DNA from 3 places in the Cytobacillus sp. FSL W7-1323 genome. Region 3 is predicted to be linked to each of the others. Evidence: riboswitches for the same ligand, from Rfam matches in the RefSeq annotation. Region 3 holds a riboswitch; each other region holds the start of a gene.

The links. Region 3 has a riboswitch for thiamine pyrophosphate ahead of MKX67_RS11880 (YkoF family thiamine/hydroxymethylpyrimidine-binding protein). Riboswitches for the same ligand answer to the same signal wherever they lie in the genome.
Region 1: another riboswitch for thiamine pyrophosphate. It lies ahead of MKX67_RS01850 (3-oxoacyl-ACP reductase); the one in region 3 lies ahead of MKX67_RS11880 (YkoF family thiamine/hydroxymethylpyrimidine-binding protein).
Region 2: another riboswitch for thiamine pyrophosphate. It lies ahead of thiT (energy-coupled thiamine transporter ThiT); the one in region 3 lies ahead of MKX67_RS11880 (YkoF family thiamine/hydroxymethylpyrimidine-binding protein).

What each region holds. Positions count from the first base shown of each region.
Region 1 is NZ_CP151998.1:337,972-346,288, reverse strand. Features, by position in the region: gene MKX67_RS01855 (IclR family transcriptional regulator) at 53-814, shown strand; gene MKX67_RS01850 (3-oxoacyl-ACP reductase) at 1,037-1,792, opposite strand; TPP riboswitch at 1,885-1,986, opposite strand; gene MKX67_RS01845 (glycosyltransferase) at 2,072-3,607, opposite strand; gene MKX67_RS01840 (AarF/ABC1/UbiB kinase family protein) at 3,725-5,389, opposite strand; gene MKX67_RS01835 (polyhydroxyalkanoate synthesis regulator) at 5,419-5,721, opposite strand; gene MKX67_RS01830 (disulfide oxidoreductase) at 6,162-6,581, opposite strand; gene MKX67_RS01825 (thioredoxin domain-containing protein) at 6,584-7,270, opposite strand; gene MKX67_RS01820 (nucleoside deaminase) at 7,348-7,818, opposite strand; gene MKX67_RS01815 (hypothetical protein) at 7,837-8,317, opposite strand, start outside.
Region 2 is NZ_CP151998.1:270,046-278,362, forward strand. Features, by position in the region: gene sigY (RNA polymerase sigma factor SigY) at 1-77, opposite strand, end outside; gene MKX67_RS01465 (hypothetical protein) at 634-1,029, shown strand; gene thiT (energy-coupled thiamine transporter ThiT) at 1,440-2,018, opposite strand; TPP riboswitch at 2,123-2,227, opposite strand; gene MKX67_RS01475 (hypothetical protein) at 2,361-2,600, shown strand; gene MKX67_RS01480 (M23 family metallopeptidase) at 2,624-3,598, shown strand; gene MKX67_RS01485 (phosphotransferase) at 4,498-5,469, opposite strand; gene MKX67_RS01490 (UvrD-helicase domain-containing protein) at 5,814-7,868, opposite strand; gene MKX67_RS01495 (AraC family transcriptional regulator) at 7,920-8,317, opposite strand, start outside.
Region 3 is NZ_CP151998.1:2,316,014-2,324,330, reverse strand. Features, by position in the region: gene MKX67_RS11900 (PLP-dependent aminotransferase family protein) at 1-733, shown strand, start outside; gene MKX67_RS11895 (energy-coupling factor transporter transmembrane component T) at 870-1,655, opposite strand; gene MKX67_RS11890 (energy-coupling factor transporter ATPase) at 1,652-3,217, opposite strand; gene MKX67_RS11885 (ECF transporter S component) at 3,192-3,803, opposite strand; gene MKX67_RS11880 (YkoF family thiamine/hydroxymethylpyrimidine-binding protein) at 3,800-4,408, opposite strand; TPP riboswitch at 4,496-4,599, opposite strand; gene MKX67_RS11875 (TetR/AcrR family transcriptional regulator) at 4,806-5,375, opposite strand; gene MKX67_RS11870 (MMPL family transporter) at 5,534-7,600, shown strand; gene MKX67_RS11865 (YhgE/Pip domain-containing protein) at 7,587-8,317, shown strand, end outside.

The DNA.
Region 1 (8,317 bases), 2.0 Mb from region 3:
GTTTCTGATAAATTAGGATTCAACATGACTAGCATATTGAGGAGTTACATACATGGAAATACAAAAAAGTAGTACGATGATACAATCCTTGCAAATAGGCATTTCTATCATCGAATTAATCTATCAAAAAGATACCCTAATGAAATTCTCAACCATTCAAGAAGAAACCGGTATTACGAAAAGTAATTTATATAAATATTTAAATACACTTACGCAATTGAACATGCTCTATCGTGAAAAAGGGACAAACCTGTATTATCTTGGAAGCAAATTGATTCAATATGGTACAGCCGCCTTTGGTAGTCGTGATATTGCCGATGCAATCACTCCGTATATGCAGGAACTTTCTTCGCTTACTTCCTGCACCGTTTCGTTTTCATTATGGACAAACAACGGACCTATTACGACAAAGATTTGTCATTCGAATGAACCACTTCATATTGGTACACAACTAGGCGGAAGCTTACCACCAACATCTGCCGCAGGGAAGATTTTCTTAAGTTTCTTAAACCCAGTACTGACAAAAGATTGGCTAGGAGACGGGGAAGCGATCGATAACGCAGAATGGCAAATGATTCAACAATCGAAAATCTCCTTCGCTACCGAACCTTTAATTCCATCGATTTCTTCGGCTTCCGTCCCTTTGCTAGACTACCAGAATCAATTACTCGGTGCAGTGACAGTTGTTGGATTTAACGATAAGATGCCTAAGGAAGCATCGGATCCGATGAGCAAGCAACTGCGGAAGTTTCACCTACAAGCATCTTCTATGTTTGGCTATCGATATAAACAAGGAAAAATTGAACAATACTGATTGAACGTTCAATCGACCGTTTTAACATCTAGTAGAATAAAATACTAGTGAGAAAATTAAGTTATTATTTTAAAAATATCCTTTTCTGCGAATAAATTGGAGTTTAGCTTCGACTTAGTCTCACATTTGCTGATATAAGCTCTTTACTGATTTATCAACCTACAAAATAAGTCCATTTATTGAAAAAGGCCGCCATAAACAAAGATGACGACCTTTTTTATCTTAGTTCATCGTCAATCCATGATCAACGACTAGATTTTGTCCCGTAATCGCTCTAGCGCCTGGAGAGGCTAAGAAAACAACGGCTTCCGCTACGTCTTCTGGTTTTGTCACACGGCGGATAGCAGAGTTATCAGCCACAATCGCAAATACCTCAGGGGTAGTAACAGCACTTGCATCCGTTGTTTCTAATAATCCACCGGAAACCATATTCACATTAATATCATACTGTCCGAGCTCCTTGGCCATATTGCGTGTAAAGCCAATTAATGCCGCTTTGGCTGTTGTATATTCATGGTAGGCAATGACTGGGTTCTGGTAAAGATTCGTGCCAATACCAATCACACGGGCTTGCTGTGAATCCTTTAGAGCCGGAAGAGCAGATTGAACAACATTTAAGCTTGCTTTTATCGCGCCTTCAAACTGGGTTTGATAGCTAGCCCAAGATAATTCCTCTACTTTCGCCTGTGCCACAGGATCAAATTTAAATTGAACTAATGCATTATTTACAACGATATCCAAGCGACCAAAATGAGCAATTGTGTCTGCTACCATTGCTTTTACTGCTTGATGATCTCTTACATCAGCTTGGATAGCAAATGCACGATCTTGTCCGATTTTTTCAACTACTGCATCTGCTTTTTCTTTATTATTAAAATAATTAACGACTACTTTGTAGCCCTCCTTACCAAACTTTTCAGCAATTGCAGCTCCTAATCCACGACTTGCTCCTGTTACTAACACGACTTCTTCTCTCACGCTATTCCCTCTTTTCAATAGATGTAATTAAAAATGTTCAGGGAAACAAAACAAAAGGCTCCCCGAAAATGGAGAGCCTACCATACATATGCATATAGTTGGAAGATGCTCCCTACGATCGTCTTAACGAACAGGTTCTAAGGGTCAGGTTTTAACCTTCTCAACTCATTTTCTGAGTCCCCCTGCAACAATTTTTAATTATTTTTAGTTTAGCATACAAATAGTTTCCTAGCTATGAATCGAAGTTCATTTCGAAACTGACCATTTGCTTTATGTTTCTCACCATTGTTTTAAACGGGGATTCTTATCTAGAATCGATTCATATTGTTTCTCATTACCATAGAGGCTATTCGGGTCAAGCAGCTTATATCTCTCATATTTTTCTAATCGATCTTTTTCTTTTGCCCAGCCTAAATGCTTGACTCGTATTGTGGATAAACTGTGGGTAAGTTGGAAGATGTTTTCTGGAAATCTCCCACAATGCTGTGGTGTTTCTTTCCAGACAGGCTGAAAGGTTGATCTAACTCTTGCTAGAAATGGACGGTATAAGAAATGTGCTTGCCAGTATTCATCTTCACGATAATGGTCTTCATCCCACATATCATACAGTCTAAAACAGTACAGGTCGATAGTATCCTGTTTAACAAAGTCATCAATATAATCAATAAAACTCTCCTCAAACCATTCATCTGCGTCAAGATTTAATACCCAACCTAAAAAACCATTCGTTGCTTCTAACCACTGTTGTTTTCTTAGTTCCACTTCATTGGCAAACTGGGAGCTTGCATTCTTGACCAATTTAATTGGCATACCTTTTAGTTCTTGCAAGAAAATCGATATAGTCTGATCAGTACTAGCATCATCTATAATCACAGCTTCATCGATAAATGGCTTTACTTTCTTTAACATCGTTTGTAAATAACGACCTTCTTCATTCTTCACAATCATCGATAAGCGAATTTGATGGCTTTCTGCTTTTTCTGGATAAATAGGTAGTTCGCTATAAGCATACTGACATTTTTCTTTAAATGCGGGTATGCCTGTAAGGTCAGAAGAACGATAAATATGATAAGCTGGCAGATGTGTGTCTACATGTAGATCCAGTCCTAATGCCACAGCTCTCACACAAAAATGTCGATCTTCTCCCCAAAAACTGAGATTTTTAATTTTACTAAAATGAATACCTGCTAACAAAGCTTTCCTGCTAATTAGCGTGCACGCACCTAATCCTCCTACTTCATAAACACCTGGAGTTTGTAACTGTTGAATAAAAGCCTCGGTTTGAACGGCCTTTTCTTCGTCTGTTATGGCACCTTCATCCGCCTGTCTCCAGTGGGTATATTCATCTGTTAACCACACCTGCGGATAAGGAATTGTCCCCTCTTGCCAAGCCGTCCAAAATACCTCTGAAACAATTTCTTTTTTCGTGGAAATAAGTGTATGAAGGGTATTCGGGTGTAAAAGCAAATCAGAGTCAATTAAAAACAAATAATCAAATTCTTCAAATTTCGCCTGCTCAATAAGCATATCTTTGAAGCGAGCAACCTTCCAGATGAGAGCATCATTCCAGAAATGGGTAAAGTCGGTACGAATATAGATACTATCTTCTTTTGCGGATAAAATCGCAACATCTTTCTTCCATTTGGCAAAATGACGTAGTAGTCTACTTGATTCTTCATTCTGATTATCATCTATGAAAAGATAATGAATCTCCATTGTATCCGTTTTTAAATTGGCTAAGGATAGCAGAAACTCTTTTAAAATATCGGGTTCTTGATTAATTGGACTGCCAATGAGAATTTTTGTATTAACCATAAGCAACATTAACGTTTATTGACAAAACCGTTCACCTCTCTACACTATATTCTCACCATGAATTGCTTGTGTAGTGAAATCAGAAAAATTCTACCCAAAACAAAAAGCAGAGAGTCGTCAGAATCTCCCTGCTCTAATGATGGTGTATATAAGAAATAAGAACATTAATATCGCAATGACGAAGCCGATTTCTACTGCTGGTATATTCCATAGGAGAGATGATTGCCTGCCAAGGGCGGAACCGATAATTAAACCCACCATTATAATGCAAAATGCTAGCAACACGATACTAAATGCTAGCCGGTTGCTGATACGATCAATTCTCGTTAGAAATTTTTCACTGTTTGGCAAATTCAGTTCGAGCGGGATTTTTCCCTTTTTGATAAGGGCAATCAAATCTTTCAAATTATACGGCGCTTCCTTTAGAATATCAAAATACTCCCCGATATGAGCTAGCGAATCTTTCGCCAAATGATCAGGTCGATATTTATTAATAATTAATCGTCTACCAAAAGGCTCAGCAATTTTTAATATGCTTATATTAGGGTCAAGTTTTTCAACAATACCTTCCATTGTTAACAATGTTTTTCCCACTAATGTTAAGTTTGTTGGGATATGTATATGATGTTGATTGGCAACGGAAAACAAATCATTAACTGCCTCGCCAATTGATATTTCACTAAACGGAATATCATAATATCTCTCTCTTAGTAAATCAACATCAATTTTTAAAAGTTCAACATCGACATCATCTTGGACAATACCCATTTTAGTGATGGCTTTAATGACTCCATCGGTACTTTGCCGCAACATGGCAATAATTAATGATGCTAAATTTTCTTTCATATCCTCAGTTAAACGTCCAACCATACCAAAATCCATGAAAACAATTACATTTCCTGGTAATACACAAATGTTACCTGGATGAGGATCTGCATGGAATACACCTTCCTCTAATATTTGCTGGAGGATGCCTTCAACGATTCTTTCGGCGATCAGTTGTTTATTAAACCCTTGTTCCGCCAAACTTTTATTTTCAAGGATGCCGCACCCTTCAATATATTCCATAGTTAACACTTTTTTCGTCGTATATTTCCAGTATGTTTTTGGGATTTTATAATGATTATTGTCTTCAAATTGATTGGCAATTTTATCTGCATTACGACCTTCAAGTAAATAATTCAACTCATTTAACAATGCTTTAGAAAATTCTTTCATCATTTCCACTAACTGATATTGCGATGCCCAATGTAGCCGTTTTTCTGCGATTTTAGCAATTTCTATCAAAATTTCTAAATCTGTTCTCATGGTCTTCTCAATATCAGGCCGTTGTACCTTAACAGCTACTTTTTCACCAGAATGGAGGACACCATAATGGACTTGACCGATAGATGCCGATCCTAATGGCTCCTCTTGAAATTCTGTAAAGAGGTCATGTAGTTCTTCCCCTAGTTCGGTTTCAACAATTTTTTTTACCTCTGCAAATGAAAATGACGGGGCATGTTCCTGCAATTTTTCCAATTCCCTAATAATTGATTCCGGAAAAATATCTGACCTTGTACTCGCAATCTGACCAACTTTAATAAACGTCGGTCCAAGCTCTTCTAAAAACAGACGAACACGTTCACCTGTCGTCTTTTCATGAATTTCCTCTTGCTTTCGCATGAACATACGTTTAGGTAGGGACAATACTTCATGCAAGCCTAATTCTTTTAAGAGATAACCAAAACCGTAATGAGAGAAGGCTACGGCAATTTCACGATAGCGATGAATATGACTCATCTTTGGTTTGAAAATGGCAAAAACCTCCCTTAATTCTCTTCTCGATTGTTTGCCTCAAGTGCTAGAATCCGTTCCTCTAATCTTAAGACATCATCCTTTGTAGCGATATTCAAATCATGCAATAAACTAGTCATTCGTTGATGGGCTTTGTCGTCTATCTGCGTTTGCTTCTCTTGGCCTTTCGCCCTTACCTCCTGCATAAAATCCTTCGCTTCCTGTTTTGTTAACTCTCCTCTTTTCACTAACTCATCCATCATTTCTTGTGCACGGTCTTTCCCTGCTGCTGCTAAACCTAACCCTAACATCATCCCTTGTTTTATTGGGTTTTTCATCTCATTTCCTCCTTTAATAAATGGCAGATTTTCACTAACATTATTTTACCCATTTTCAAGTAGATTAAGCATGAAAAAACATATATCACAAGTTGTTCTAACAGATGGTAAATTCAGAGATAGTTAGAAAATTAATCGAAGAAAATGCAATGCCTCACAGACCTTCATTTTTACGCTCATGTCCAACCCTAGAAAGTAGATGAAGAGTGGGCAAGTCGGATTAAAGCGGAAGTGCTCACGGAATTTGCGGATGAATGGCGATGTCCGATTTACATACAATTCTATTCGTGATTTTCAAATGAATTGTGTGCATATAATGAGATTTTACGCTTGTCTCATGTCAAGCAGCTTCCCCTTCTTCCATTTACAAATTCACAACCGATTTCTACTCTATTACGAACAAAACAAAAACCCCGTACAATCATATGTACGAGGAATGTTTATGATGCTTGATTGTCTTTTTTTATCATCAGGCAAAAGAAGATAATAAGCGTGAAAGCCGTTAATGCCAAGAAAGGAATGGTGATAAAACCGAGCCAATTGATATATTGGCCACTACATGGTACACCGCTTGAACATGGGGTGACCTCAGCGAGTCCAGGCACTTTTTGTACAAGATAATGATAGAGAGAAATACACCAGCCAATAAACGCCATTGGTAGCGCAAATCTTCGCACAGAAATATCTTGATAGAACGTACCGATCCCCAAGATTAAAACGAGTGGATACATGAATATTCTTTGATACCAACAGAGCTCACAAGGAATAAACTGCTTAATTTCACTAAAGTATAGACTACCTAATGTTGCTATGAGTGCAACCACCCAAGAAAAATACAACATGATTTGATTTTTCTTCATTCTTATCCCTCTAACTCTTCTTCAATCAAACGTTTGATTGAATCATAATTAAATGGATCTGTCACCATTTTATCGTTAATCATAATCGTCGGTGTGAGCTGGACTTCATATTCACCTACGAGTGAAGTGTCATGATTAACCGCCTCTATTGTTGCGCTTTTTTTCATTTCTGCCAATAGATCTTCTAGTGGAATTGACGTCGTTTCTGCAACGACTTCCTCTAGTACTTCCGTTGTTAACCAGACAGAATCATGTTGCCCACTCTCTGGCTGCTTATCAAACAAACCTTTATGGAATGCCCAGTATGCATCAGGTTCCAATAGATGAACAGCTTCGGCTGCAACTGAACCTAATTTAGACTCATCGCCATGGAAGAGCACATTGATATAAGAGAAATTCACTTGATTCGTGTCTACATAATCTTCCACTAATTGCGGATAAATAGTCTCACCCCATTGTTTACACGCTGGACATTTAAAGTCGCCAAATTCTACGATTTGTACAGGTGATTCCGCCTTGCCTAAAACAGGCTGTCCTTCAATAGGGGGTGCATTTTCAAAAGATGTATACTCATCCTTTTCATTTCCTTGATTGTTTATGAACACCATGATAACAACTGCGATAACGACAATAATCGTAATAAAAAATAATAACTTCATCGGTTGGAATTGATTTTTATTTGTGCCCATACTGCTCTCCTTTATGTAGATGTATCACTTTTAAGAATAATATATCCTTATGCAGAAAGTAAGGAATTTCCGTGAAGTCAATATGAAGTTCGATTGACTTGCTTACTCCAAGCATCAAAAGGGAGCTGTGATTGATTTAGTGTCAATTGTACAAAAGGAAGACCTCTATCTTTCGGGTCTATGCCAATCTCTTGGTAAATAAAATCATCATCAAAAAGCGCTTTTGCCGCATCTTTCCGATCGGCTGCGTAATACACATTTTCCAAACGCGCCCAGTAAATCGCACCTAAACACATGGGACAAGGCTCACAGCTTGTATAAAGAGTACAGCCTGTTAATGTGAAAGATTGTAACTTCGTACATGCTTCCCTAATAGCCATTACTTCCGCATGCGCCGTTGGGTCATGAAGATCTGTTACCCTATTCACACCTTTGGCAATCACCTTCCCGTCCTTTACAATGACTGCTCCGAAAGGTCCTCCTGCATTTCCTACGTTTTCTACTGCTAGATGTACTGCCTCTGTTAAAAATTGTTCATGATTACTCATCTCGTCCCTCCCATTTATTTAGGCTTTTTGTTTAATACCATGAGATTCTAACAGGATTTGCAACTGTTCATAAGCCTCTGTTGAAGTAACTAGTAAACTAACCTGACTCGAACGACCTGAATGAAGCTTCATCTCAAAACCATCATTTACTTTTTTATCAAAACCAAAATGACGGTTATTAATATCAATAGACTGAACTTCATAAGAATCAATTTTATGCCAAGGGATATACTTTAGCCCTTTAACAATCCCTTTTTGAAGAAAAACTAATTGGTTAAACAGAAACTCCATTTGAAAAAGAGGTACAAGTAACAGCAGATAATTCGTAACAACTAACTGATCGGAAAAAACAATAAACATGATCGCGATAAACACCATACATGTGATAAAAATATAAGTAAAGATACTGCCCTTCTGACTAGCTACCTTTGGCTCTGCTATCGGCCTTTGCGGCTCAATACGTATGTCTTCTAATACTTCATCTGGTAATGGGAATACC
Region 2 (8,317 bases), 2.0 Mb from region 3:
TAACTCTCCTTAAATAAGTGAGCTAACGCCTGGTTATCGCCTTTTTTCGCTGCTTTAATCCATTTTTTCTCTTCCAAACCTTGCCCCCCTTTTCTTTGGATTTACTATTATGACGATTAGTGTTCTCCTTTCGTTCACGAAAAATAAAATTTTTTGAATGGAGATAGAGATTATATCTTGTTATTGCATAGAAGTTATGCGAGTGGATAAATATGTAAATGATTAGAATGTTCAATTATATCCTTATTTTCAATGACATGGACCCTCTGGTGGCATGACTACAGAGGAAAGAGCCAGCAGTATCTAGGCGTGTGTGCTATACAATCTCCATATAAACTTGGGCGGTGGTATCTTTTAAATATGTGTCAGCTTCATCCAATCAATACGGTAATTCTTAAATGAGCGTTTATAGTTAAGACTGAACGCAAAAGATGTTTACGCGCAAAAGAGAAAAGAGGAAGTCAGAGAACTGCGCGTAAATCGTGTATACGCGCAAAAGAGAAAAGAGGAAGTCAGAGAACTGCGCGCAAATCGTGTATACGCGCAAAAGAGAGAAGAGGAAGTCAGGGAACTGCGCGCAAATCGTGTTTATGCGCAAAAGAGAGAAGAGGAAGTCAGGGAACTGCGCGCAAATTGTGTATACGCGCAAAAGAGAGAAGGGGGAAGTCAGGGAACTGCGCGCAAATTGTGTATACGCGCAAAAGAGAGAAGAGGAAGTCAGGGAACTGCGCGCAAATTGTGTTTACGCGCAAAAGAGAGCAGGGGAAGTCAGGGAACTGCGCGCAAATTGTGTTTATGCGCAAAAGAGAGAAGAGGAAGTCAGGGAACTGCGCGCAAATTGTGTTTACGCGCAAAAGAGAGAAGGGGGAAGTCAGAGAACTGCGCGCAAATCGTGTATACGCGCAAAAGAGAAAAGAGGAAGTCAGAGAACTGCGCGCAAATTGTGTTTACGCGCAAAAGAGAGCAGGGAAAGTCGGAGAACTGCGCGCAAATCGTGTATACGCGCAAAAGAGAGCAGAGGAAGGTTGAGAACTGCGCACGATTGTGTTTACGTACAAAAATCATAAGAAAGAAAACAGATGATGTTGGTTTAAACTACCGTAGATAATAGTTGTTGCAAATTCATAAATAATCAAGAGTGTTCATCGTTAGATTGACATTGACGGAAGAAAAGTGCTGCTAAAAAAAGTAAGGATAAAGATGTGTCTACTCCCCCTCTCAGAAATCCAAAAAGAAAACTGCCGGTCTCAAGGAGAAAATAGAAGAGAAGATGTTGGTTTGTCTAGCTGCTTTTGGCGCTTTCATTTTGCATGGTTATCTTATGGATATCACGCCGATGTACATGTCACCCTGATTCCACAGTTCATTCATCGTGCGAAAATCCCCCAAAACGTTGACTTGAAAAAAAGGCCCTGAGTTCCCCCAGAGCCTTTAGATGATTAATATGCTTTTTTCAGAAGGACCTTATTGGCTGTTGTGTAAAGCATGACAACTACTAAGGCACATACGATAAAGGTAGGTAGCATATATGTTCCGTTATATACGAGTGAGTAAAGTGCGACAGGTTGATCTGCCGGAGCATAGGCACCAAATAGGATAATGCCTGATAAATAATGGCATAAGAAGCGTAAGAAACTTCCTAAGAAAACGCCACTAATAACATACATGTTTGCTTTGGCAAATTGGCCGTCTTGATAATTTTGCACAACTTTATTCATATAGATGCCTGCGAGTCCGACAACAGCAAAGGCTACGAAATAGTCAATGATCCAAGAGGCGAAATGAAAAGGAACAGCTCCTGTTAAGATTTGAAGTCCTCCTAATAGTAAGCCCGTTAAGACGCCGCCTTTAACACCCCAACGAAAGGCCATTAAGAAAACCGGTACCATAGCAAGTGAGATGGACCCACCTTGTGGCCAAAATCTCCCCATCAGTAAGCCTGATAAGAAATCAAGTAATAATGCCAAAGCTGCAAATATAGCAATTTCCACCATAAAAAGTGTTTTATTTTGTTTCATGTTTTTCCTCCTTCTCCGAAAAGAGAAGCGAACGAGTAAACCTGTATTACTTTTTTGTCATGAAAAAAAGCAATACATAGGCGGTGATGGATGCCTAGTATTGCTCATATCCAAAACCACGATCCCTACGCTAGCATTATCTAACAGGTTCTTAGGGTCAGAACGAACTCGCTCACTCTCAGCCATATTAGGCTCCCCTTGTGGAAGTATTAAATTTATCCTCGGTTAGAATATACTATGACTTTCATCAGAATTCAAGAATCTTTTTTTGGTAGTAAAAAAACAGATTATTTGTGAAACTTATTCCCTAGATAGTCGTAGAATAATCAAGGAGTGATTGATATGAAGAAGGTTTTTGAAGTAAACCATCATGGAAATCATATATTAATCGAAAATTATTGGATTAACGGAGAAAAGTTGTATGTAAATGGTGAATTACAGGATGAAAATTTAGGTCTAGCATTAAGAGGGGATTTGAAAGGTAAGTTAGAAGATTCAAGTGAAATTAAAGTAACTATTGGCGGTTTCTTTACTATTAATTGCAAAATATTTCTTGAGAATCGTTTAATTTTTTCATCTTAATAAAACTTACGGGGGTAGAGGGTATGGTAGGGTCAATAGATCCTGATAGGTTTATAGATCATTGGTTAAGAGAAGATTTTAAAACAATTTATGAAGCAACTTCAAAAGTGTTTCAAGGAATGGTTTCATTATCGGCATTTATTGAGATGAGCGCAGCTTTTAATAAAGGTGTGCGTAGTTATCATCTTACGTCACGGACGGATGTCATAGGCATTGGTCAGTTCGTATGGGTAGATAACTCAAAAGCAAAAGCAGTTGTGGTTGGATTCGATGATAAATATACAATTGTCAGTCTCTATTTGAAACCCTACTTTGTCTTTCCAGAAACAGATAAGATTTATACAAAGAATGAATACATTATGCCAGTGATGGATGATTGGTTTGTTTTCTGGGGTGGCACAAATGAATTTATTAATTACCATTACGTATATGAACATCAAAGGTACGCGTATGATCTATTAAAGGTGAAGGATGGCTCTACATATAATGGTAGACCTGAAAAAAATGAGAGTTATTACGCATTTGCAGAGGAAGTTATCGCCCCTCAAAATGGCAAAGTAATAAAAGTGGTTGATGGTCTCGATGATAATATTCCAGGGCAGATGGATGAAGAACACCCCCCAGGCAACTATATTGTGATAGAGCATGCGCATAAGGAATATAGTATGATTGCTCATTTTAAAAAAGACAGTATCATTGTCCAAGAAGGAGAAGAAGTTCTTCAAAAACAATTACTTGGCAAATGTGGGAACTCGGGTAACTCTTCTGAAGCGCATATCCATTTTCAAATCATGGATTCAGAAGATCTTCATAAAGGAAAATCAGTTCGCATTCGTTTTAAAAATGGTGTAGAACCGATTCAAGGAGAAATCGTAACAAATCATTTAACAAAATACCTTAATCGATTCGAAGAGAAGTTCGACAAGGTTGAAAATACGATGACAATAGCAGACTATGTTTTTGCCGTTCCCAGAGCAATTATTCAGCTTTTTAAATAGAGAAATACAGTTAAATGGAGGTCGCTTGTGCCGGCCTCCTTGCCCACAATTCAATCAAACATTTATTTAAATCGCAAAAAAAGTGGTTTGATAATAATCGTTGCTCTTTTCGTAAGACTCAGTGCGGTTTTTTAACGTATCAACTAATAACTGGATACTGTGATTCAAGTTCGTTCCTTTGATCAACACATAAGAGAAGGAATGTTCTTCTTAAAGCCTTCCAGCTTCTACAGGCCGTATGTCAACTCCTCTTTTATAGTTACCTCGGAAAATAAGGAGCGTCTAAGCTACTTTTTACACTCCTCTTTATTCCTTGTGTAGAGCTGATGAACGTCGATTTGACGCTAATTTGATGTAATTCAATCAAGTGCCTTTTTCGTGACCTACTCTTGGTCATATAAGTCCTCTATCGAATGAAAATGCCTTTCCATATGTGGGTGAACAGAAGGTCAATAAGCAATCTTCTGCAAAGGGGTTCTGGACAAACTCTTTCGCATTGGTTTGCCTTTCCACAAGCCAATATCTACTGCTATGGTGCCTGCCACTATCAATTACTTATTCGCTATTCCCAATTGTAACATGATAAGATAATTGCTCATGAGTGGCTCGTAATTGTGCGATAACACTTAGCAAAATAGCTTTACCAATCGTAAAGCTAGCTCCGATTCGTATGAACCCTGGGGCAACTTGTTTTTTTATGCTAATTATAGAATCGATCTTTCGACACCTCAAAACTGAATAAGTGTTAAACAGAAGGAGAATAAGCTCTAGGTAATGATGATTCTAAATTTAGTCATATGAAACTAAATAAACGTGTGCCGATTGAATATCGACACACGTTCAATGTTCAGCTTTTTATGTTGTCTACGTGACAGGGACAAGACAAAAGATTACGTTTTTTAAACTAACTTCATGGCTAAAGAATCAACATTCTTATTTAGCCATGCTAACTGCTTTGTTGTCAGCCTAGCAATTTTTAAATATTCTTTTGGTAACTTTCCATATGGTTCGTAAAAATTACTGACAGCTAGCTGAAAGAAATACAGATACGGCATATGGAACAAATCGTACTTAGTCAAGGTAAACCACTTTGAATAGTTATCTATATAACGTTTAAGAGCATTAGATTCAATTTTTCCACTCTTAGCAACAGGGTCCGCATAAGCGAAAGACATCATTACTTCCCAACATGCAGGTAAATGACAGGCGTCTGTCCAATCAATTGTATATAATTTTGTTTCCTTACATATGATTTGAGAAGTATAATAATCTCCATGTGAATTAGTACATGTAAACTTAGAATAATCAAACGTATAGTTATTAATTGTATCTAGATACTCTAATCGGTTAATAATATCTTTCATAGTTGTCGTATCGTTTGACTGTTGTGCTTTTTTAAAAGTCTTGAGGTAGGATTTTTTTGCCTTAATAATTTGACCGTTAGTAAATAATTCTTTATTAATCATTCCTGTTTTTAATTTGGGGGTTTGAGATAATACATGTTGAATTTTTCCTAAATTTTGAGCGGATACATCCTTAAACCAGTCAGTTCCATTATTTAAGTCATAAATTTCCCCATCTATATATTCTTGTAAGTGGTATTTTTCCCCGTTTATGGAGAATGAATAAGTTCCTTGATTAGATTTAATAACTTGTGCTACAGGAATTTCGTTTTCGTAAAGGTACTTAACCAATTTGCCTTCTATTTCGGTATCTTGAATATAGGAAGGAATACGTTTTAGAACGTAACTTCCTTTAGATGTATTTAAATAATAGGTTGCAGATATATTATGATCGGTAAGTTGTGTCATGTGAGTAATTTTTAAATCGAACTGTTCGTTCAGTATATCTTTCATTATATAAAAGTTCATTAATTACACTCTCCTCGATGAATTATTTTTGAGAAAAGCTATGAACCAGACTTAAACATAAGTTATTCAAACAAAAATCCTCCTTCATTAATCTGATTAATATTCTATAAAGCATATAGAGTAATATCAAGTAAAACAAAACGGTAATAACTAAGTTATTTCCTCTAGATAGTTTCTTTACACATAGTTATAGTTTTTATATTAGTCTGCTCTGGTTGGTTGATAGTTACTTTATTTCTTTAAATAAAGGGAATTCTTCTAGTTATGTTGCTAAAGGGGTAGAATAGTGACAATTGATTGATAAAAAGAGAAGACCCCAATCTTTTATAGAATGGGGTCGATTTTTACTCGTTTTTAATTAAAGGAGTTAATTCGCTTTTTTTGTGCAGTAAAGTCAACGTATGCATCGCTCTAGTTGCTGCGATATATAATAAGCCTTTGTCAAATTTAGATTTATATACATCAGCATTTGCAAAAGGAATGAGTACCTCATCAAATTCCAATCCTTTAGCTAATTGGATTGTTGTTACGGTTATCCCTTGCTCAAATGTTTCACTGGTATCACTTAGTTTATTAAGTGTAAAAAACTGTTTTAGTTCATCATAAATTTGATTTACTTGTGCTTCACTTTTACAGATGATACCTAAACGATTAAACGAGTTATTTTGGAACTGGATGATTAATCTTTGTAATTGATCAATCAAAGAATGCTGGTTTGTATACGATATAATTTCTGGTTTTTCTCCATGGCGATCAATTGCTTCGATGGAGTAATCCGGCATAAACTGCTTCGCAAAAGCGATAATTTCATAAGAGGATCGATAACTTTTTTTCAGTTCTACAAATTCCATTCTATCAAATATGTTACTGAAGGATTGATCGGAATTTAAACTAAAAGGATTCAACATTTGACCAAAATCACCTAAGATTGTTTTCTTGCACCTAAATATTTTATTGATTACAGCGTAATGAACGGGACTGTAATCTTGCATTTCATCAATAACTAAATGCTTAACTAAGTTAAACGACTCGATGCCCTCAAAATAGTAGATACAATATATATATGGAAAGACATCTTGATATTCTAGTCTTTCTTTATTCCAATTTAGTGCATCAGCATTATTTATCACATTAAAGAAATGTATATAAATAGATTGGGCATCACTAAATTTTAAATAGCTGCTAAGTCTTTTTTTTAAGTCTATTTTGGAAGGGATGTTTTTAATTTCTGCTGCTTTACTCTTCTTTAAAATGTCCAAGACATCATTAGATAACTCATCCAACCGTTGTTTTACTGGGAGGTTATTATAACTATGGAATCTTGATAAAAGGTATTCCTTTGTTATGATCGTATCACCAAAATGCATATTTTCATCCGGTTGGAAGATGTTTGAATCAATATTCTTTATATAATTGCTCAATTGCTTAAAAAAAGCTAATGAGGATTTTAGTTTTACTCGAAGCGTATAGTTAGAATGAGGTTCCTCTATGATTCTTTTGGTTTGTTCGTATAAAGATTCAGCTTTTATATTATTTGGAAGAAGAGCTGTGGCAATATCATCAAATGTCTGTTCACGAACTGGGTCTTCACCCAGTTCAGGCAAAACATTTGCTATAAAATCAGCAAATATTTTATTCGGTGATATGATTGTGATCTGATCAGACGATAGCTTTTCTTTGTGCTTGTAAAGCAAGTAGGCAATGCGATGCAGAGCAATGGCTGATTTTCCTGAACCAGCAACTCCTTGAATGACGAGAGTATGAGCAGATTCATTTCGTACAATCTTATTTTGTTCTTTCTGTATGGTTGATATAATTGTTTTCATTCGATCATCAGACGTTGTACTCAATTCTCTTTGAAGGACATCATCTTGGATAGTCATAGAGCTCTCTAATGCATACTGCAATTGCTGATCCTTAATTTTATACTGTCTTTTTCGGCTGATTTCCCCATGTATCATACCAACCTGTGCTTCATAAGCAGCTTGCCCAAGTTCGTATTCATAATACATACTCGATATCGGTGCTCGCCAATCGTAAATTAATATATCGTTATCTCGATCAGCTAGGTTGAACTTTCCAATATAAAATTCTTCTACCTCATCGCCATCCTCAAATTTAAAATCGATACGACCAAAATAAGGTGATTCTAAAAGCTTTTTTACTTTATTTAATTGACTATAGTAAAAGTCAATTGTTTTATCAATATTAGTCATAGACCGATAATTTTGGTACATCTCCATCGGATCAGCAGTAAACTCGGATAAATAATGCTTTAAATCATGATAATCTGCATCGTCTTTTTTAATTTTATGATTGATGTAATCTTTTTCTTCTTCCAAATGACTAATCATTTCTTTTAATCGTATACTTTCTTCCTGGAATATATCAGATGTCATTATAGCACTCCTTTCTTATACTTAAGTTTTCATAAATATAGTGTAACTGGCTTAATCATGTATCTCTCCTTGTTGGTATAAAACCATTTCCTGAGTAGGATAACCAAATTCAGTCAGAAGTTCTGCTTCTCTAAAACCTAGTTGAATTAATGCATTTCGGTAGCCTAGGTCAGCTTTATCTCCTTTTCTAAAAGACGTGATGTGGACTTTTTCGTAATTTGCCAAATCGGTCATCTTTATAAAAAGATGTATAATCTCTGGTTTATCATATAAAGGATGAACCCCCAGGAAATCAATTCCCCCATTTATGTGGGAAATCAACATATTTCCAATGATTAATCCATTTTCTATCATGATGAAGGCACGTCTGTCAGCAATGTATGTTTGAAGTACCTTTCTATGCTCTGCTTCTTGCAAGTGAGGAAAGCCATCAATTACGAGGCTTACAA
Region 3 (8,317 bases):
AGTCGACATTCACGCCATAAAAAAATCACCTATAGATATCCTGTATACGACACCTTCACACCATTTCCCTTATGGAACCGTTTTACCGATTCAACGAAGACAACAATTGTTGAATTGGGCAGCAGAGAAGGATGATCGCTACATTATTGAAGATGATTATGACAGCGAGTTTCGCTATAACGGAAAAACGATACCGTCTCTGCAAAGTATGGACAGAGGGGAAAAGGTTATTTATTTAGGCTCTTTTTCTAAATCTTTTATTCCATCATTGCGAATTAGTTATATGGTTTTGCCAAAACCCCTTGTTAAATCTTATAAAGAAAAATTATCTTTTTATCATTGCACGGTTTCGAGAATAGACCAAAATGCTTTAAGTGGATTTATGAAAGACGGGGAGTTTGAAAAGCATTTAAACCGGATGAAAAAAGTTTATAGAAGAAAGGTCGAAATAGTTCTAAACGTACTCAAGTCCTTTCCGCAATTAGAAGTTATGGGAGAAAGCTCTGGATTACATGTCGTATTGATTGTCAAGAACGGAATGAATGAAAGCGAACTCGTAGCACGCGCAAAAAGAGAGCGCTTGAAAATTTATCCATTATCTAATTACTCCATAATTAGAAGAGATGATAAAGAACCGCAAATTATATTAGGCTTTGCAGGTATTATTGAAGAGCAATTGGAACACAGCTTGAAAGCATTGTTCAAAGCGTGGGGGATGGATGAGATTGATTAGATAAATCTATCTTTGCTTGATTCAATAAAAAAATTAGAATTAAGTACTTTAAGATAATCAACAACGAACAAATTCTTATCATATAACTGAACTTGTTCGTTGTTAATTTTACTTAGAAAGGTTTTAGCGAGTAAAGTTAGGGCATAATCCGATGGCCAAATATATTAAGTGTACCCAATCGATAGGAGACGTAATAGGCGATTATTAATATGATAAGCATGATGATAAAAAATAGGTAATCAGTCGCTTTGATTTTCATTACAGTATAATAGGTTCGATCTTTTGACCCTGTAAAACCTTTTGATTCCATTGCAATTGCGACTCTTTCAGCCTTCCGAATGGCGCCAGCTAATAGGGGGATAAAATATTGTCTCGTATGTTCCACGCGATTTCTCCATCCTTTTGCACGACCAAGGCCCCGAACACGATGAGCTTTCTTTAACAAGTCTAATTCGTGCTTGCAGGTTGGAACAAAGCGATACCCTGCCAAAATACCATAAGTTAACTTAGGTGAAAGGCGAACTTGCTGCATTAAACTTAACATAAATTTTGTTGGATCAGTTGTAAAAGCAAAGAGTAAAGATAACCCTATAAAACACAATGACCTTAGTGCTAAACTCATACTAACTATAATGCTACCCATCCTAATATCAAAAGAAAAGAACGAAAAAAAAATAGGACCAGTTGCGTACTTATCATCCGTATACAGCATTGTCATCCAAGCTAACCCGAGCGCAAAAAAGGACATCGGTATAAAGTAAAACAACCATTTCTTTATGTTCAGTTTACTGAAGAAAAAGGTAAGTATCAGGATATAAATAAACATAATCGCTGGTGTAATAATATCAAAGGAAAAGCTCAACAAAATGGCAGGTAAGATAACCGTAATAGCTTTTATGGTTGGATTTAATGAGTGTATCATATCGTCATCTCTTCATTTATCAACCGTAAGCGGTAAGGTATCCTTAATCTGGCTCTTTCTAAAAGGTCAGTTTTTCGCCAAAGTGCTTTAGGTGTACCATCATAAACGATCTTTCCTTGTTGCATAACCAAGACATTATTACAGTATGAATCAACTAAATCCATGTCATGTGTAACGAAAACGATGGTGGCCCCTTTATCATTTAGGTGCATGACTTTACGCATAAATTGAGAGGTCGTATAGGCATCTTGTCCAAATGTTGGTTCATCGAATAGAAGTAAATCAGGTTTGGAATGTAACATCGTTGCTACACTTAGCCTTCTTTTTTGGCCACCACTTAAGGAAAATGGATTTTTCCACTTATCAGATAAGAGATCAAAATCGGTTAATAAATGATGAACCATTCTTTCTGTTTCTTCTGTAGAATAGCCACTTAGCTTGATACCAAAACACACTTCATCGTATACAGTTTGGTTAATAAATTGATGCTCAGGATTTTGAAATACATAGCCCATATTCTTATACAATTCGTTTTCATGCCAATTACTTAATGGAGTGTTTAAAAAATCAATTGAGCCTGATACGGGCTTAATTAATTTGGCTATTAACTGTAATAAAGTAGATTTACCAGCACCATTTTCGCCAACTATTGCGCAAAAGTCCCCTTTTTTGATTGAAAAGGAAAGTTCATTTAGGATTTGCTTATTTTTATAGTTAAATTGTATATCTTTAAGATTGACGATTACTTCTGTACTTTCTTTTTCACTTGATGGTCGACTAGGCATTTTCCTATTTTCATACCTTTTAGGAACTCTTATACGATTCTTCGTCAACTTATGTAAATGATTTTGAAAACCTTCCTTCGGCGTACTATCTAAAAGTATTTCTCCTTTTTTATTAAGCGCAACCAACCGATGAGCGTATGGTTCCCAGTCATCGATTTCGTGTTCAATTACAAGCAAACCAAATCTTTGTTGTTTTTGAATCTTAATAATTGTCTCGATAAACTCGAGGCTAGATATCGGATCTAAATTTGCTGTAGGTTCATCTAAAATTAAGTATTGAGGGTCCATTAAAAGGATAGAAGCTAGCGCAACCTTTTGTTTTTGTCCTCCTGAAAGATGGTGAATGTTATGTTTCATATATTGTGATAATCCTACAATATCTAGCACATGTTCTATTCTTTGTTTCATTTGGCATCTGGGAATAGACAAGTTTTCTAACACAAATGCTAATTCATCTTCTACACGAACCATGCAAAACTGACTTTCTGGATCTTGAAAGACAATGCCTATTTCTTGGTTTATTACTCCTTTAGGGTAGGAGGAGATATTTCTCCCTTTATATAAAAGGTCCCCTGAAGTAAAACCTTCAACCGCCTCAGGATATAGACCATTTAAACATAGTGTAAGTGTACTTTTGCCAGAACCACTTGCTCCAAGTAATAAAGTCACTTCCTCTGCATATAACTTACAGCTTACATTATTTACAGAAGGCTCATCGTGTTTATCAAAGGAAAATGAGAAAGAGTCTAATTCAAAAATTGGTTGATGATTTTCCATGCCTTGCTAGTACCTCCTTCCCAATAGGGTACCCATTTAAAACACCAGTTTTCGCTAGTTGATCTGCTAATATTTTTCCTAAATAACCAGCAATGATAGCTCCACTTAAGAGACGTATAACAAACATTGTCATAATAAGCCAGGATTCATAGGCATGAAAACCTGATACAAAGAAATGGTAAGGAAAACTAATAAATGCAGCGCTGACACCTGAAAAAACGAGAATACGAGGTTGATAATTTTTCCATTTTGTCAGAGCAAAAGCGATTTCCGCCCCTAATCCTTGCACCATCCCTGAAAGAATTAAAGTGGGTCCAGATGTTGAGCCGACAAGTACTTCGGTAATAGCAGCAATGGTTTCTGCTGTAAAAGCAACGCCTGGCTTTCTGATAATGTAAGCAGCTATTATGGATACAATAAACCATATGCCATAAATCAATTCATAACCAATGGGTCCAAACCCAAACGGGGTAAGGATGGCAACAAGAACTTTACCGACCCCAAAAAACCCTAAATAAATAAAGCCAAATACGACACCCAGGACTGACATGAGAACAATATCTTTCAGACGCCATGATTTTATCATGAGACTTTCACTTCTTTAGCTTTTCCAGTAGGGCTGTTAGCTGATAATGTGAATGTCATTGTCACATGAGATACATCTTGCTTGGTCTGATCGAAAACGTTCTGTAACAAGTTAAAAATATCATTCACCTTGCCATCAAGCCTTGTGGCATAATGGCTATGGCTAACGTTTACTTCAGTCTCCTTGGACCAATCAATTTGCTCATAAATTTTTTCCATATAATCTTCCCTCCCTAAGGGATAGAGGGCAAATTTACAACCTGCAAGCTGGTCTATTTCTTTTGTATCATCCTTGTTCAAGGCAATGTCAGATTCGTCCATGTATACATCTGCTGCTGAATCTCCTGGACAACCAATCGAAAAGGTACCACTCATAGCGATGTGTTCTCCTGTTTTAGCTGCGTGTAAAAAGATTGCCCTCACTACATCAAAAACATGAATTTGCTTACCACGGATACAAGTAGATACATCATCAGTTTCTGACCACACCTTTGACATGTTCACTTCTTTAAGGGCAAATAAGATGATGTCCACATACCTCTCACTCATTGGAGAAAGCGTAAACTGACAACCTACGATACTACTTGTTCCACATAATTGATTCATACAAAAATCTCCTTTTAACATTTTTTGAACAAAAAAAACTGCACCCCGATGGAATGCAGTTTGGCTATGCAGAAAAAAAAGAGAATACACTGACCAACTGCACTTCCCCACGCTAGTATTATCTAGATCGGGTTATAAGGGTCAGGCAATTGCCTTCTCAGCCATTAAATATAGCTCCCCTAGCGCATTCGATATATTTTATTTGTTCGTCTATCCTATCATAAGCAAAAAATCATTATCTGTAAACCAATACTTGTCAATTGATAATGTAGTAGAGATAAATACAATTTACTAATTGATACGTAAATGATGCAAAAGAGTAAGGAATACAGTTTAAATCGCAATATAGTAGAGGTGAATAAAATATTGATGTGAAGAATGTTGATATATTCGCATACTATTTAGAATGAAGAATAACCCGATTACTAATTTCAGTAATAATGGTTGTCATTTCTTCCGGAGATTCTTTCATCCCATTCATTAACCATTTTTCAATTACATAAATACATCCACTAATTACAAAGTAAATCATATATTTTGATTTATCTAGATTTATGACCTGCTGTTCTTCCTTTAAACTATTAATAATGATTGATTGTGCAGTATCAATCACTCTCGTTTGAAAAGCTTTGTTACCATGGTCACTAAATAAAACAAGAAAATCAGCACTACGTTTATAAACATAATCTAATAAATACTTTGTCATTGCAAAAGTTTCATTTGTCTCATTATGGTTGTACTGTTTTAAAGTGACCTGTAATTCTAACAAAATCTCATCTTCAATATGCTGGAGTAAATCAAATTGATCACGATAATGACTATAAAAAGTAGAACGATTGATATCTGCTTTTTGACATAATTCTTTAATGGTAATGGAGGAGATTACTTTTTCTCTTAATAATACCATTAAACTTTCCTTTAACACCATACGAGTATATTGTTTCCGACGATCCAATTTTTTGTTCATCATGCCAACCCTCACTTTTTTAGAGAAATCCAACAAAGTACGCTTAAATGTTGGATGTTAAACATTTTTTACACAACTGTTTGTTGTTTATCTAACACAGTGGTATGTATAATGTTACTGTAAAAGAATTTCAACATCAAGAAGTGGGGAAACCAATAATGATTGAGTTTATTATTCGTTATAAAAAATCTGTAACAATCATTTTCTTTTTGTTATCAGTGCTTTCTGCTATTGGATTTCTGTTTGTGAATGTTAATTATAATATGAAAGATTATATCCCAGCAGAAGCTGAATCTACCGTTGCTTTAGAAGTGATGGAAGAGGAGTTTACTAGTGGCATTCCAAATACAAGCGTAATGGTTGAGAATGTAACAATCCAAGAAGCGCTCGTTATCAAAGAGAAATTAAATAAGGTTCAAGGTGTAACTGATGTGATGTGGTTAGATGATGCGATGGACATAAGAACACCAATAGAAACCGGAGACCAAGGCACAATAGAAAATTACTACAAAAATAATCACGCTCTTTATTCTGTCACCATTGAGAGTGGCAAAGAGGTCGAAGCAACAGAAGATATATATCAAATAATTGGTGAGAAGGGATCACTTATTGGCGAAGCTGCAAATACAGCTACGCAGCAGAAAATGACAGGGCAAGAAACGTTACTCGCTGCAGGGATACTTATTCCCATTATTATCATTATACTAGTTCTCTCGACAAACTCTTGGGTTGAACCGCTCTTTTTCTTAACGGCTATCGGTGTATCGGTAATTATTAATTTAGGGAGTAATGTTTTTATAGGAGAAGTGTCCTTTGTGACACAATCAGTCGCACCAATTTTGCAGTTAGCTGTTTCCTTGGATTACGCTATCTTTTTATTACATAGTTTTCAAGATTATCGTAAACAAGGGCATGAGCCAAATCAAGCTATGAAACTAGCTATGAAAGAATCGTTTAGTGTCATTGCCTCGAGCGCATCTACAACTCTATTTGGATTTATTGCATTATTGTTTATGGATTTTGAGATTGGATCAGACCTAGGTTTAAACCTTGTTAAAGGAATAATTTTAAGTTTTATAAGTGTGATGGTATTCCTTCCAGCACTTACATTATTATTCCATCATTGGATTGAAAAAACACAGCACAAATCATTAATACCAAATTTTAAAGGTATTGGAAAAAAAACATTAAAGTTAAGGTTTCCGGTCTTGATTTTCGTCTTACTTCTCGTTATACCTAGCTTTTTAGCACAAAAAGAAACCTCATTTACTTATGGAATGGGGGATCAACCTGACAGTACTAGGTTAGGGCAAGACATCCAAAAAGTAGAAGAAATATTTGGCGAATCAACCGCTGTAGTATTATTGGTACCTAATAATGAAATAGGTAAAGAAAAAGAAATGATAGCATCTATTGAAGAGGTTGACCATGTCTCAAATGTAATTGGCTACACGAATATGGTTGGTTCGACTATTCCGCAAGAATATTTAGAGGAGGAAGCAAAGGAACAATTCTTATCCAATAATTACAGTCGAATCATCATTAATACTGATGCAGGAACAGAAGGAGATATTCCTTTTCAATTAGTAGAAGAGATAAGGGAAATAGGTACTAAGTATTTTGGTAATCAAGCGTTAACTTTAGGCGAAAGTGTTGCACTTTATGATATGAAATCAACGGTTACAGAAGATAATTCTTTAGTAAATACTTTAACCGTTATCGCGGTTGGATTCGTGTTACTTGTCACATTCAAATCATTATCATTACCGATTATCTTATTATTAACAATACAATCTTCTGTTTGGATTAATCTCGCCATACCCTATTTTACCGATACGTCATTAGTATTTATTGGTTATCTCATCGTTAGCACTGTACAGCTTGCAGCAACGGTCGATTATGCCATTTTATTAACAGAGACTTATAAGCATAATCGTGGAAAACTTTCTCCAAAACAAGCGATGAGAAAAACAATTGATGAGAAATTATTTTCCATTATCGTGTCTGCCTCCATTTTATCTAGTGTCGGATTTATATTATGGCTAACTTCTTCAAATCCAATCGTCGGTTCTATTGGATTATTATTAGGTAGAGGAGCATTGCTCGCGTTTTTACTCGTTATCCTTTTTCTACCTGCATTATTATTACTATGTGATAAATTGATTCAAAAAACATCTCTACAAATGGACTTTAGTAACAAGGAGGAAAAACATGAAGATCATTAAATGGATGCTTATCACTGCTTCCCTATTTTTCTTTCCTGTGATGAATATACATGCTGAATCACAAACAGTTAAAGGCGGAATGAGTAAAGGGAAAGTAGCAAACAAAAATGAAGTGATTTATGCTAACTTGCTAGCAGACGGTAACCTAACCGAATTATATGTTGTCAATTCGTTTGAACTGATAGAACCTGGTGTGATAGAAGATTTTGGGAATTACCAAAAGGTTAAAAATCTAACTGACACATCAAAAATTAGCAAAGAAAATGATCAGATCACATTACAAGCAAAAGAAGAAAATTACTATTATCAAGGAAACTTACCAAATAACTTTGAGTTACCTTGGCGTTTTACAATTAATTATTACCTTAATAATAAAAAGGTTGAACCAGAAAATTTAGCTGGTAAATCGGGCGATATAAAAATGGAAATTGCTGTAGAAGCGAATGAAGGTAAGCATTCTTCATTCTCTGAAAATTATATGCTGCAAATTAGCATACCGCTGAACACTGAAAAATTCAAGGATATAAAAGCCGAGAATGCCACTGTTGCACAATCCGGCAAAGATAAGCAGCTCACTTTTACCGTTATGCCGGAGCAGGAAGAAGTATTTACGATTGAGGCAGAAACAAATCATTTTGAAACAGAAGGTGTGCAAATATCTGCTTTACCTGCTTCACTTGCCATTGATAGCCCAGATACTGAAGAATTGACGAGTGA